DNA from 3 places in the Paenibacillus sp. F024 genome. Region 1 is predicted to be linked to each of the others. Evidence: riboswitches for the same ligand, from Rfam matches in the RefSeq annotation. Region 1 holds a riboswitch; each other region holds the start of a gene.

Region 1 (5,042 bases):
TCCTTCCTCAATTTCATCCATTCCGATTCTATACAAGGCCAATTTAGGTAACAGCGGGTAATCCATAAACGAAAACGGTGATGAGGTCCGGTCATTCCAAATCGGTGTATCATCGAGCCTTATCCAGCTTCTATCGTGCTCATGCACAGCACAGACAACGTCTTCAAAATAATCATCTTCTACGAAAAACGGCTTTTTAAAGTGACTTGCAATCCTTCCTGACAGTTTCGCGTGGTCATGTTGTGTAATCATGATAAACTCTTGTTCCGTCTCACGAATAATCACCCGATCACTTCCCTCATAAATGCTGGACACGTTCACGCTTCTGTTTATGGGAATCGGTTTGAAGCTGTGGTTCCGCTTGAAAGGAATGCATCTTCGTTCCTCCTTGTCAATGAACAACCAAGTTCATTGTACAAAAAACGGCCCCATCACTTCAATGGGGCCATTCGGCTTTTCATGGAGGTTCAGTATATAATTTTTACGCTCCGCGTTTGCGGCAAATACTCTACATGGGCTCCTAATACCTCGGACAGCAAGCGTACCGGTATCATCGTGAGCTCGTTTTCCAATCGGGCCGGTGATTGAGTGGGTTGTTCGATACCGTTAATCGCATACTCGTTACGCCCCGTAAAGAATGTGATCTCCCGGCCGCTCTTCGTATAGATCGCGGCTTTGCGCTTATCATCCCATGTAACGTCAGCGCCTAGTGCGGCGGCTAAGTCCCTAACCCATAAATATGAGGTGCCTTCGTCAATCAACGGAGCTCTTTTCAACAGAAACTTGATGTTATCCAGTGTATAGCTATCATCGTCCAGCTTGAAGGTGACCACGTGCCGGACTTTCTCTTTTTGCTCTGCCGCCAGCTTCATATACGCTGCAATATCTTCGTGCAGCTTCTGCTTACCGATGCCTTCGACCGGCTCCGTATGAAAATTCCATGATTTCTCAAGCGTTTTGGATACTCCGTTCTCGGTGACACCCAGCTTCACAAACGCGGAATATGAGGTGTCAGGCTGCAGCGGCTCGGGTGGAATTAAGATGACGCTGTTAGTTAAATGATCATCATTGCTCGGACTGTTTTGCAGCAGCTTCACCGGTTGACCCGATTCATCCTTCAGCGTCGATTCAAGCAGCCGGATTTCGCTAATGCCGCTTCCCGTTACCGAAACCATAAGCGGGTATCCGACAGGATATTTTCTTGAAGCATACATGCGAATGGGATCCGGCGTTTCATAGCCGTCAAAAAGCAGCGGGACATAAGGATCTCCCGGAGCGGGTGATACCGTCATCTCCGTATCGGATTTTTCTCCATACCCGAACACAATGACCACATAATCTCCGACCATATCAATACCCGCTTCCGTAACATGAGGCATTAAAAAGGGCTCGCGGTGATATGGCGCATCAAAGAGCTTATCGACGGACTCCACAAGATTTCCCGTATTGAAGGATACATCTTCCCCCACGCCGCGATAATACCCGGCATATACTGCGCGTTCAGAAAGGGTTGCCCCGGTATAACCGGGCATGCCTTTCCTTTGGTCATGCAGCGAGTCCGAAGTCGTCTGCGCAATACGGTTCATATTCAAATATTGGGCATGATTCTTGGCTGCTAACGTCAGATTCCTGTTTAGCTTTAAAGGCTTTAACCCGTACAGCATCCGATAATCATTGATCGCCTTCAAGCCCAGCTGATGAGTCTGTGAGAAAGTGGCAGGAACCTCGCTTAAAGGATTCCTCGCTATAGTGAACGTCCAATCCAAAAAAATAGGCTGGTAACCGATAAATTGCAGCTGTACTTCAACCGAATGCTCTCCTGGCTCTAATCCCACAGCCGGTGTATAGGTAAAACTCATCGTTTCTTGATCAAAGGTCCCCGGTACCTGATTTTGATCCAGCTTCATCTGAAACGAACCGACCTGTAATCCGTTCCAATCGCCTAGCTCAAATCCGATGACCGGTTTGGATATGCCCACCGTTCCTTTCGGATAAACCTTATAAGTGAAAGCTCCCGCATCCGCTCGGGGAGCCGGAATCATCAGCATGGCCATCATCATCCAAAAAGCGAATAACAACTTCCATGTCCTAGACGCAATACCCTTTTTCACCTGTCATTTCCCTCCAATCATGTATGCTTAGGCTACTCCCTGCCGACCTCTTTTTTTATTCATTGCCCTCCCCCCAATTTCCTTCCGCCAAATGAAAAATAAACCGCCGATAGGCGACCTATGATTAAACGATCTCGGAATGGTAAACCGATCTGTCGTGATAAGTCATGGATTGCACGGAATCTCTTTGAATATGAGCCAATATCATTTCCTGAATGGTGAGAAACACCTGAACATAACGACCATCAAATTGCGAACAACTCTGCCGCAGCAGCTCTTCACGGGCTTGCTGGATGGACATCCCTTTTCTGTAGGGGCGATCCGAAATCATGCTGTCGAATGCGTCCAGTATCGAACAAATGCGGGCATATACCGGAATGTCGGTACCTTTCAAGCCGTCGGGGTAACCCGTACCATCCCAACGCTCATGATGGTAATGAATGATGTCAATGATATCCTGATCGGTAATTCCTTCCATGACGGCCATCTGAACGCCGAAAAACGCATGGCGCTTCATAAATTTCCATTCTTCCAGGGTAAGAGAGGCTTTCTTTTGTAAAATGGACTCATGGATATGTACCTTGCCAATATTGTGCAAGCAGCAGCCTGCAATCAATTTTTGGGTTTGCGTTTCATCAAAATCAAGATAGGCAGCCATCAACTTAGCCATTTTTCCAATTCTTATGCTGTGTTCATAGGTAGCTATATCTTTTACTAACAGCTGAGTAAGTCCGCTTACTGCCTGCTCACCGATCATTGACATCATCCTTTCCGTGTCATGCCTCACACTTGTTCTCTATTCATTCACGTTAATCGCTTCGCATACTCTTGGTATCTGATTACGGCACAATCCAATTCTTTGCTTAATGCTTTGACTTCCGGGTCTGAAAAGCACAGCTTCATGTTGAATATGCCATGCATTCTAAGTCGAATCATTTCAATCTCTTCCGATAAGTGTTTCAGTCGCTTTTCATTAAAAACACAGTACATGGCCTCTCACCGTCCTTGCAGAGTAAAAGCAAAATTCCTGGTAACGAATCTTCCATGCATCCCGAATTTCGTATAGAATGAAAAAAAGAAAACCCTCCGAATGAAGGGTTTTCTCAACCTCATTCCGGCGGCTGGCTGGCATGGTGTGTTTTCACACGTTAGCCCCTATAGCTTTGCGACACCACTTTTCAATGGCTGTGCCTTTATCGGACCATCACTTTAATGTAAAATGTTGGCGATTTGATAGAAAATATTAAAGTAAATTCCAAAACTTTCGACATCGATAGAGTAAACCAATGATGTTTCGACATTATTTTATTTTATTCTAACACATTTTCCACAATTTGACTATATTATATCCAAGTCTCGTACTAGTATGGTACTCGCCCTGCCAGGACTTCGTGCGAAAAAACACCGTTACGAAAATCGATTCGCTGCCGGTGCTTTTGACAATGCCGATATTCAGTACCTTTTACGGGTTCGATCGTTTTACATTGAGGGGGTTGCTTCCCCAATTGAACACCAATCTGCTAACCCAAAGTTTCCGTCAACCCGATCATCACCAGCAGTCCGATGATGAAAGAAAAGGTCGCCATTCTTTCATAGCCGTGTCCGTGACTCTCCGGGATCAGCTCCTTGTAAACGATAAACAGCATGGCTCCTCCAGCAAATGCAAGACCGTACGGTATAAGTCCGGAAACATAAGCGGTCAAATAAAAACCAATAATACAGCTGGCAAACTCCAGCATCCCCGTGAATAAAGCGAACAATATCGCTGTGCTTTTACGAGCCTTTTGCATAATTAGAAACAACGCAACCAAGAAACCTTCCGGGGCGTTCTGCAGACCCATGGATAGTGCGACCAGAGGTCCTAGCTCCTCTTGGCCGCTCGCATAGCTCACCCCGACGGAAAGCCCTTCGGGCAAATTGTGCAGTGTCATCGCCGTCAAAAACAAGACGGACTTTCGTTCAAGCGTTAATTTGCCTGAAATCCCGCTATCTCTGGCATGCGCAAGGTCGATATGCGGAACCAGCTTTTCGAGCAATGTCAGCGCTATGGTGCCAAGCAGCACACCGATGCAAAGCACTGTCAAGCCGGACATCGCCAGTGCAGAAGGAATCAGGCTGTACATGGAGGCGGATACCATAATGCCTGCCGTAAAGGCAAGCAGTACATCCTTGGCTCGATGAGATAACTCTTTCATAAAAAGGACCGGAATTGCGCCCAACGCCGTCGCAAGCGACGATGTGAAGCCTCCCCACAGCATAGCTTCCATAGACATCCTCCATCAACATTAGAACTTAAAGCCGCATCAGGCTGAACCGAAATAATAAATGAGTGTCGCATTCAAGACAAACAGCAGCGGAATGCCGTAAACAAAAGAAGGATGCTTTGTCTTATGTCTCCATTTCCGCATGCCTATCCACATGCCTAACGCTCCTCCGGCCGCAGCGATGAAAAACAGCGTTTTCTCGGCTATTCTCCGGCTGCCTTTTTTCGCCTGGGATTTATCGTAACCCATGATGCCAAAAGCGATCAGGTTGATAGCCGGCAAATAGAACATCCATAATTCCACCGCGGTCTCCTCCCGTGCTGATTTAATAGTTGATTTCCGCTGCCAAAACCATTCTTTATTTTGGCCGGCTCATAGAAATGACGATATCTGCTCTGTCCTGTTCTGTCAAGCCCTCTCCTGAGACAAACGGCAGACGATTTTGCTTAAACCATTCATGCAAAAAACCGCCCTAAGGCGGTTCGGTAAGAAAAATTAGTTACCGTTTCGGTGCCGTTTGGCCGGCATTTTTTTATCGGGGTGTCCGTCCCCTTGATGCTTCCGGTTTTTTTCATCCTTTTGCTGCGTATCATGCAGCTTCTCGACCCATTCCTCGGTGCTTCCGCGCAAATCATCTCTCATTTTCTCCATCCCTCCTTCCATTTCC
Region 2 (5,042 bases), on a different contig from region 1:
TTGATTCAATTAGCGGAAGAAAATAAAGTTCTCCAGGAGGAATTAATGAATGCGCGAGAGGCCCGTTCAATGGAGAAGGATATTTTACAAAAGGAATACATACCGCGGTTTGAAAAGATCTACCCGCATTGTGAATTCCACAAGGAGTTTTTTCATGATTTTATTCAATTGACAACGAAGGACCGGATCCAAGTGGAACGTGAAATTTGTCTTATGCATTATTGTCTAGCCGAGGTGGAATCGAAAAGACGCCCGAATACGGTCCACTCTGCCGTAGGGAATTTGCTGGAGATGCCATTCTCGTCTAAGGGAAGAATCTACTATCGGCATCATCAGAACCGGCTCTATATTTATCGGGTAAGCAAAACGGAAAAAGACCAAAAAGTAGTCATTCGATGGCTGCAAAACAGTTTACATGCCTGAGCTGCCGGAATATAAGGGCGGGAAAGCAGAAATAAGAAAGGAAGACATCGGCCTGTTAAGGCCGATGTCTTCAGGGGTTGTTGTACCGCGCTTGATGCAATTCATCCATCGCTTTACTCTTCATCTAGTAAAGACCTGGTGCCGCTTCACTTCCTCATCTTGAAGCAGCACTTTATCCAGCTTTAAAACGCCAACCAGATCGCCGCCGGTAATTCCGATGCCTACCAAAAGGCTGCCATTGACATGGCCGAAATGGTCCGGAGGAGGTTGGACATCCTCGAAGGTAGTGACTTTATTCACACTATCGACAATGATCCCCACCGTACCCTCTTGATGATGAACGACCATAATGCGGGTCGTCTTCGAAGCCTCCTTGTCCTGAAGCCGAAACAGGCTTCGAAGGCTGATGATCGGAACCACCTTTCCTCTTAGATGAATGACCCCTTTGACGTAGGATACCGCACTGGGAATGGGGGTAATGGTCTGCATCTTGATAATTTCGTGGATTTCCTGAATACGGATAGCGTATTGTTCACCGCCGATATGAAATTCCACGTACTTTTCCTGCTCAATGAACTGCATCAATCTGACCTCATTTTTTCTAAAAATCGTTATTTAATTTTAAAGACAGAGACGGATTCATTCAAGCCTTCGGCAAGCTGTGCAAGCGACTGCGATGTAGCGGCCGTTTCCTCCGAAGCTGCGGCAGCCTCCTGGCTGGCAGACGAGATGTTTTCAATGGAATGCATAACCTCATTGGACTGGGCGGCCTGTTCTTCGCATGCAGCTGCAATTTCCCCCGCCTTGAGCTCGGTTTTGCTGATCATGTCAATAATTCGATCAAACGCCTTTCCTGTCTCCTCGGATTGGCTTACCCCATCGGAAACGGCCGTTACACTTCTATGGGTGTTTTCCTGCATGCCTTTGATGATCGCCGTAATTTGTTTGGTTGCCTCGCCGCTGCGCTCGGCCAGCTTGCGCACTTCATCGGCTACAACCGCAAATCCTCTTCCCTGCTCTCCGGCGCGCGCCGCCTCAATGGCTGCGTTAAGGGCAAGCAAATTGGTTTGATCCGAGATATCGTCAATGACTTCAATAATCTCTCCGATTTTATTCGAATCTTCCTCTAACCGTGTCATATGCAGATTGACCTGATTCATGCTGGAGATGGAATTTTTGACAATATTTCCTCCATCGTGGGCGATGGCCGTCGTTTGGGCTGCTAATTCCGCGGCCACTTCGGCATTGGCGGCAACCGAATTAATGGCTGCAGACAGCTCGCTGAATAATTCCTGCATATTTTGGGCGGATTGGGCTTGCGCCGAGACTCTGCCGGCAATTTCATCCGTCGTTGCGGAAATTTGCTCCGATGCGGCAGCCACATTATGGGATGAGCTTACGACTCCCCCGATCAAGTCCCGCAGATTATGAACCATATGGTTCACCGATGCGGCTAGCTGTCCCAATTCATCCTTGGAATGAACTGTGATTTCTTCCGTCAGATTTCCGGCGGCGATTTGTTCCGTCGTAAGCATCAATTGCTTCAAAGGAGCCGTAATCGAACGAACGATCCACAACGCTAACATTACACCAATGACAATAGCGATGGCAATAACGGCAATGGTGGTATAGAGAATGCGCTTCGTGGCGTTGGCAATTTCCGACATCTCAATGGCGCCGATAATCTTCCAGCCGGTCAATGGATTAGTGACAAATACCGCCTTGGTGTCCATCCCGTTAAACTGAAATTCCACGGTTCCGGAATCGGATGCGTAAAGCTCGGACACATACGGCTCCGTGTTATCCGTACCCGGTTCAATTGTAGGATTGGTTACGTACTTGCGGTCCCTGTCCAGTATAAACACATACCCGTTCTGGCCGACTTTAATACTGTTCACTTGTTTGGCAAGGTCGGTCAAAACCAGGCTGCCGCCGACAACTCCCGTTTCATCGTCACTGGTTTTCGAAGGGTTCACGGCGATTTGATTATTCGTTGCGGAGAGGAACGGATCACTTACGATAGCCTTCCCTTTATTCTCCGTAGCTGTAATAAACCACGGTCTGGTCCGCGGATCGTAGCCCTCTATGGTCCTGTCGGGAGAAAAGATCATCACTCCGGTATTTGTTCCGAAATATACGACTTCATACTGGGGATTAATCGCCTTATAGGGCTCCAGAATGGCTCTAACCCGCGGGCTGGCCGTTCCATCCACCATTTCGCCCTTGATCTGCTGCGCCAAAAAATCCATGTCGGATAAGCTTTTGGAAATGAGGCTGGTAATTTGATCGTTTGCAGAGTTCACGCTTTGACTTGCGCTTTGCATAATTTGGTCTTCCACCTGCTGCCGCGCTTCCAGATAAGAAAACCAGCCGACGACGCTGCACGGCAGGATTAATATGACTAGAAATGCTGCAATTAAACGGGTTTGAATACTCATTTTCAACATGGGTGCACTGCCTCCTGAACGTAATGATTTGCGGGTTGTTTCCAAGTGGTCCGAGAATCAGATGCTGTGCTTTTCCTCCTCGAATGGAATCTGAACAAAAAAAAGAAGCTGCCCTTGACGAGGTGACGGGGCAGATTCTTGGTCCCCATTGGCGGCCCGGCTGCCATAACATGATGCTGTAGGCCCGCAGCTTTGCGTCCCTGCCTTTCGACAGATTTGCCTTTTTCAATTGGTATTGTTAGAAAATTCGAAAACAGAAAATTACAAAATTCGATAAAATATTTTATATTCCGACAGGCATCTTTTTCCATATTACACACATCGGTGGAAGAGATCAAGTAAAGAAAAGGTTAAAATTTTATTATAATCAGTTATAGCAAGAGTCTTAAGTTCTATTTTAAAAGGAGGTTTATGGAAAGTATTGACCATGATCTAATTGCGAACGCATATTCGAGACAGCCTCATGTCACATGGGAATGATATCCTCTATTGGAAAGTAGTTATCTTGACTTTTCGGAGGGTATCGATGACCAATAAAACAGATAAAATTCAGATCGACATCTTAACCATTTTACTGCAGCTTGGGCTGAATACGGACATCATTCGTAACCTACCGCAAGAGCAGACTAACAACCGATGAAAATTGCGACCTAGGAAGGAAGTTCCCTTGTATTAGAAGAATAAGTAATATACAGGAAAATAGTACTAGATGATTAAGGGGGATGAGCATGATCGACAAAGTCATCCGCATGTTCACCATTATCAACGCCATTCAGGCAAATCCCGGCATTTCGGCATCCGATCTGGCACTCAAAAGTAATGTGAACATTAGAACGATATACCGGGACTTGGATACACTTAGCCTGATCGCCCCGGTTACCAATGACGGGCGGGGAACAGGCTACCGTTTTATGGGTAAATTTTTTCTTTATCCGCTCAATTTCACGGAGCAGGAGGCGCTTGTATTCTCGCTGCTGCCTTCCGTACTGGACAAAGATAAGCTCCCGCCCGGATTTGACACGGCTTACGATAAGGTCATGGCTACCCATTTAAAGGAGAAGTCCAGGCAAAACCGGTTGGTCGAAAACTTGGCCGATATCATCCAAATGGGGACGCCGGCGTATCGCAAAGAAAGCCCGAACTTTCTTCAACCGATCATTGAGGCGATTTTGGAACAGAAAACGATCGATACCATCTACCACACGCAGTACAGGGATGAAACCACCATACGGAAAATAGACCCTTATTATTTGGTGCCCCGTGACCAACGTTTTTATCTGATCGGCTTTTGTCACTTGAAGCAGGCGATTCGCACCTTCCGGATCAGCCGGTTTCAAAAGGTGGAGGTGACGAATCTCTCCTACGACAAAGGAGATTTTAACATCAAGCAATACTTGAAAAATACGTGGACCATTGACCGCGGCGATAAGAATATAACGTTTAAAGTCAGGTTCGCCCCGGAGGTTGCACGATACATCAAAGAAGAGGAGTTATTCGTGCATCCCCGTATGAAGGATCAGAAGGATGGCAGCTTGATCTTTGAGGTTACGGTAAACAACGAAAAGGAGTTCGTCAACTGGATTCTTCAATACGGCCCCAATGCGGAGATATTGGAGCCCAAATCGGTGAGGGAAAGCTTGAAGCAGCAGCTGAGCCTTTGGGTTGAGATGTACAAGTAAGCAGAGACAATTGGCGAATCGTCTCAAGGGTCGACCGCAGCTTCCCGATCGATGAAAATAAACGAACCCGGCAGGCCGGGTTCGTTTATTTATGCAATCGATTACTTCAGCGTATAAGGCAGCTTGAAAGTCCACAGTTCGGTGCCGTTGTCCGGCGATGTGCTGTCCACACCGAAATCGTTGTCGTTGACGAGGACAAGGGTACTGCCGTTCACAAGCGACAAGCCTTCTATTTTCTCGTACGGATAGCCGAATGCTGCCGCATCGAGAACGGTGCGTTTGGCGGGCGGCAGGATGCCGGTTGCTTTCAAATCCTCTATCGACATTTGCTCCAGCGTTTTGCCGGCGTTCTTCTCCTCATCGTACCTGCCGAGGATATTCGTCGCATTGGAAAGGTCAATGGAATAGATGCGTTTCAACTGCGCTTTGTCGCCTGCGTTCTTGTCGCGCTCGTCGATGAGCAGCGTGTTCTCGTTGATCACGACCATATCGG
Region 3 (5,042 bases), on a different contig from region 1:
TTTATCCTTTGTCCTATTTTATGTATAGAGGTTTCTTAGGGTTTGTATTTTTGTCCGTATAAACATGTTCCGGCATGTCCGAGAAAGCCAAAAGGATGTATAATAAAGAAAATGATTAAGGAAGTAAAAGGGCGTGTTCAATGATGCAAGCGCATACCTGTTTTTTACAGAATGGGAACATAAACGTGCTTTGGGGTACTGGACGGTGGCTGAGCCGTGTCGTCAAGTGAATGTCAGATGAGCTCAAGCTCACCTGCGGAGCTCATGAAGAACAGATCCTTTGTAGGCATTGACGGCTGTGCATCGGGCTGGGCAGCCGTGGAGCTGACGCTTGACGGGAGCTGGACAGCCGCTGTGTTCGCAACCTTGGAGAGTCTCTGGGCAGCGTATCGGCAGTCAGAGCTATTGCTGATTGATATGCCGATCGGTATGGCTGACGGAAGTGAGCCGCGACGCTGTGACGTAATGGCACGGGAAATGCTGAAGCCTGGACGGGCATCCAGCATATTCCCTGCTCCTGTACGAGAGGTGCTGAGCGCTTCGGACTATACGCAAGCGAATGCGGTGCAGCGCAGGCTTAGCGGCCGAGGCTTATCGCGCCAATCCTGGGCGCTCGTGCCGAAGATTCGCGCGCTCGATGATCTGCTTCACAAGGATGAGGCGGCCCGGTTAAGGTTCCGCGAGTCACATCCGGAATTATGCTTCGCCCGGCTCTTTGGTGCTCCAATGCGGAATGGAAAGAAGAACCATGCGGGCTTTGACGAGCGAATGGAGTATTTGCGAGGAGTATATCCACAAGCGGATGATGTCGTCGATGAGCTGATGCTGCGATATCCTCGCAAAGCGGCTGCCCGTGACGATATCGTTGATGCGCTCGTGCTCGCGGTAACGGCATGGCTGAGCGGCGGCAGTCTGAAGCAGCTGCCCGAGGGCGGAGACCGGGACCGTATGGGAATGCAAAGGACAATAGCATATTATTGTTTTCTTAAAAGATGAAAGGTTGGAAAAGAAATGCCGAATCATTGGGCTAAAATGATGGTTGAAAAGGCTGCAGACGGTATTTGCCTTTGTAAATGGGATGGCCGTCAACTCACGGTCGAAGAGGCAAATCCGGCTTTTTTCCAGATCATCGGCTATTCAAAAGAAGAACTTTGGACGGATTCCTTTCTATCTTTTCTATCGGTTGAATACAGGGAGTGGGTATTAAAGCGTTTGGAGTTTTTTGAGCATGATGATATCCTGTTCTCAGAAGCGAGATGGACCGTGAAGCACGGCCTTCAAGTGGACGTGGAGCTTTCTTTACGCGAAACGGTTAGGGATGGAGTCTATTACTATGTTATGGTTGTTCGTGACGTCAGCGACAAGAAATGGATTTTGCGGCAAGGGGCGGGATACGATGTAAGCGGAACGCTTACAGAGAAGTTCCGCATTATCGATTGCTCACTCCACTCTGCATTGTTGGATTTACACAAAAAAGACTTGATCGCGCAGCCGTTTCTTTCTTTTGTCGGTTCAAGACATCTGCTTCAAGTAAGGCACTCGCTTCGCCAGGCCTTATGGTCCGGGTCCAGCTTCAGTATGACGCTGGATTGGGTCCATAACAACCAAAAAGCCAGTATCGAGTTTCGCTTTAAACCAATATTAAACGGCAGGAAAGAAGTCGCACGAATTGCATTTGTCGGAAGAAGCTTAACGCAGGAGCAACCACAAAAGCAGTCCGGATTGGCTCATGCGCTGCGGATGCTGATGGCGGAACGTCATATGACGGCAACCAAGCTTTCTGAGCTCACTGGTCTTTCCATAGGAACGATCTCCAAAATGAGAAACGGAAAAATCACGAATCCGCATAAATATTCCATACAATGTATTGCGGATGCTCTAAGTGTTCATATCAGCGAGCTTTGGCGCGATTAAACTTGTAAAGTTATGTAAAAATATATGAAAATAATGCAATCTTTTATCCTTTTTGTCGAAATTTAGCGAAAAACTCACACCTGAAATACATTCAACAAGCATAGATTAGTCCTTTTGTTTTAGACAATGTTGTCGGTTGTCTATATACTTGATTATAATTTAATTAAAATCACATATTCATTACGATAAATGGCAAACTTGTCGAAAGGCAAGGACGCAAAGCAATGGGCCTAAGGTTAGCAATCTAAGCTATGGCAGCCATGCCGCCGATAATGGGAGGATACATGACTCAATGCACCTTTCCCCGGCTGGAGAAAGGTGCATTTTTTCTTCATTACGATATGCTTGATCCCTTGAAAGGAGGTAGTCCCGATGTCCGACTCTATTACGGAAATTGAATTGGTCAAAATGATAAAATCCATGGCGCTGGATTCTACGGAGAATGTTACCGATTTGTCGGATTATTCCAAAGAGGAAGACTTCGGCAATGAGGGAGGGAATAAGAGCCTTAGTTGGTTCAGGGTAAGCGGAAATGAAATTTTTGTGCATACCTCGGATGAAGTTACATCACCTCTTACCATTGAAGCTATACCTCCGGTCAAGCTAACTGTAAATGGAGAAGCGGTATCCGGTGTAGTCACCGTAACATCTGAAGACAAGCTGAAATGGTCCATAGAGGAATCTCCTTTATTTGAAATCCAGGTATCCGAAGATCATATGCTAGCCTACTTGATTGTACGTTCACCTGTAAGGTATGTATGGAAGCTTAGCGAGTGTGAGCCTGCCGCCCACCTGGTTCTTAGAGCGGAGGAGGATCAATCGATCATACTTAACAAGCTTGAGCTTAACGATATTATCTATGAACTGGATCGTTTGTCGATCACGAAAAACCGGAATATCGGGGCTATTTTTGAAGAAGTTCATAACCCGACATTCGAACCGATTCTGATCGCACGGGGAAAGCCTCCCGTTCCGGGAAAGGATGCGGAACTGCAGCTGTTTTTCACAGAACAAGTGGAAACTCAGTATGTGGAAATCGGCGGCGTGATCGATTATAGAAATCATTTAAATATTCCTTCGGTAACCCCTGGAGATGTGATCGCCCGAAAAACTCCGCCGGAAGAAGGGACCGTCGGCTACGACGTTTACGGTAATTTTATTCGTCCGAATGAACCGCAGGACATTGTTATTGTAGCCAAAGACGGGGTGCAAATTCGGGAGGACGGCTTTGTTATCGCTCTTAGCGAAGGAAGACCGCGCATTACAGGCAACCAAACGAAGTTTTTTGATATTACCAAGGCATTTATCGTTCCCGGCGATGTCAATATTGAAACGGGACATATCGTTTTTTCCGGTGACATTATCGTGTATGGTAACGTTATGGAGAATATGATCGTAGAGTCGCTTGGTAATGTATATATATCCGGAAGTGTGTACAACGCCACTGTCACGGCAACCGGAAGTATTCGCATTCAAGGCAACGCCATCAAAAGCAACCTATACTCCGGTTATTTCGGGGTATTGTATAACCGTCTTTATAACAATTCGAAATTGTTAATGTCCCAATTCGAGCAGCTGCTCGAAGCAGCGAAGCTTCTCTCCGATATGGTGGAGAAGAAGGGGCAGAAGCCTCATTACGGACAAATTATACTACTGCTTGTGGAGAACAAGTTTAAAGACCTTACCAAGCTGATCAAAGAAGCATTATCGGTCATTATTAATATCAGGTCACGGGACAAGACGGCCTGGTTGAATCTGAAAGACATGCTGGAGCGATTTCTACAGCTCTCGAGAATGCCTCAAATGATCTCTAACGGTACGGTACTCGGCATTTTGAACTCTCTTAAGGAAACGGTGCAGCACGTTGGGAGCATGCAGGAAGCCAAAGTGAGGATCGATATGGGGCAATGCCATCTATCGACACTTAAATCTAACGGTGACATTTTGATCCGAAAAGAAGGGGTTTTGCAAAGCGACCTGTACTCAGCGGGCAACATTGTATTTTATGATAAAGATGCCGTATGCCGAGGCTCTCGTTTGGAAGCGGATGGCATCATCTCTGCAATGATGGTTGGCGGTCAAACGGGAGCTCCGTCGGTACTCAAATCCAAGACGAAAATCATGCTGAAGAGCATGAGCTCCGGAAGAGTATGCATAGGAAATTATTGCATCGAAATTCTGGATAGCATTGAGGATCAGACGATCGATATGGATTGGATTAAGAGTCGCGTATATGCCGCAAGAGGCATTCAAAATCCACAGACTAATGGTAAATTGGCGTGATGAAGAACGAAAAAGAAGTAAATCCGTTGATGGAAATGTCGCATCTCTTGGGCAAGAGGTTGAATAAAAATATATATAATCGATATGGACTATTAATTCTTCCGGCTTCCTCCATTCTTACAACGGAACATATTTTATCGCTTCATGAGCATGACCTAAAGCTTAGCAGTACAGATGTGATTCTTCCGAAAATTGAGCCTGAAAAGCTCGTAAGATTTGCTATCCATGAGATGAAGGAGATGTTTGTAGATATCCGTACCGCCGGTCGGGTACCTATTGAGAAAGTATGCCGTACGGTGCTCCCAGCCCTCATGCGTATTACGAGCGATTCGGACACGTATCGTATATTGTTGGCGCTGGAGCAGCAGGATGAGGACACGTTTAAGCACAGTGTCGGAGTCAGTGTATTGGCGGGTTTAATCGGCAAATGGCTCGGATTATCCGTGAATGAGCGGGTGCGTGTCAGCCTGGCGGGTTTGCTGCATGATGTGGGCAAGCTGTTTGTTCCGCAATCGATCCTTCAAAAGCCGGGCAAATTAAATGAAGACGAATACCGCGAAGTGAAGCGTCACTCTCAGTACGGTTATGATCTTCTTGTTCGCGAAGCGGGTTTGGATCCGCATGTTGCTTTGGCTGCGCTGCAGCACCATGAACGGGAGGATGGCAGCGGGTACCCTGCCGGATTGACCGGAAACCGACTGGAACTCGTTAGTAAAATCGTAGCCGTCGCCGACGTGTTTCATGCGATGTCTTCAAAAAGGGCGTACCGAAACGCATTGCCTTTATTTGATGTTCTCCAAAGTATTGCTGATCATGCTTATGGTATGCTGGAGCCGGGGATTGTT

Evidence for each region. Region 1 has a riboswitch for cyclic di-GMP ahead of ACZYR9_RS01035 (Spo0E family sporulation regulatory protein-aspartic acid phosphatase). Riboswitches for the same ligand answer to the same signal wherever they lie in the genome.
Region 2: another riboswitch for cyclic di-GMP. It lies ahead of ACZYR9_RS08035 (methyl-accepting chemotaxis protein); the one in region 1 lies ahead of ACZYR9_RS01035 (Spo0E family sporulation regulatory protein-aspartic acid phosphatase).
Region 3: another riboswitch for cyclic di-GMP. It lies ahead of ACZYR9_RS04700 (flagellar assembly protein A); the one in region 1 lies ahead of ACZYR9_RS01035 (Spo0E family sporulation regulatory protein-aspartic acid phosphatase).

Annotation. Positions count from the first base shown of each region.
Region 1 covers NZ_JBVASZ010000001.1:212,953-217,994, forward strand. The annotation lists gene ACZYR9_RS01020 (DUF3891 family protein) at 1-285, opposite strand, end outside; gene ACZYR9_RS01025 (stalk domain-containing protein) at 468-2,111, opposite strand; gene ACZYR9_RS01030 (HD-GYP domain-containing protein) at 2,236-2,868, opposite strand; gene ACZYR9_RS01035 (Spo0E family sporulation regulatory protein-aspartic acid phosphatase) at 2,916-3,101, opposite strand; cyclic di-GMP riboswitch class I at 3,225-3,313, opposite strand; gene ACZYR9_RS01040 (ZIP family metal transporter) at 3,632-4,378, opposite strand; gene ACZYR9_RS01045 (DUF1294 domain-containing protein) at 4,415-4,678, opposite strand; gene ACZYR9_RS01050 (DUF4023 domain-containing protein) at 4,871-5,017, opposite strand.
Region 2 covers NZ_JBVASZ010000005.1:146,180-151,221, forward strand. The annotation lists gene ACZYR9_RS08025 (hypothetical protein) at 1-423, shown strand, start outside; gene ACZYR9_RS08030 (chemotaxis protein CheW) at 544-1,005, opposite strand; gene ACZYR9_RS08035 (methyl-accepting chemotaxis protein) at 1,035-2,870, opposite strand; cyclic di-GMP riboswitch class I at 3,018-3,101, opposite strand; gene ACZYR9_RS08040 (helix-turn-helix transcriptional regulator) at 3,599-4,549, shown strand; gene ACZYR9_RS08045 (esterase-like activity of phytase family protein) at 4,651-5,042, opposite strand, start outside.
Region 3 covers NZ_JBVASZ010000002.1:181,545-186,586, forward strand. The annotation lists gene ACZYR9_RS04690 (DUF429 domain-containing protein) at 265-996, shown strand; gene ACZYR9_RS04695 (helix-turn-helix domain-containing protein) at 1,012-1,914, shown strand; cyclic di-GMP riboswitch class I at 2,096-2,185, shown strand; gene ACZYR9_RS04700 (flagellar assembly protein A) at 2,287-4,197, shown strand; gene ACZYR9_RS04705 (HD-GYP domain-containing protein) at 4,197-5,042, shown strand, end outside.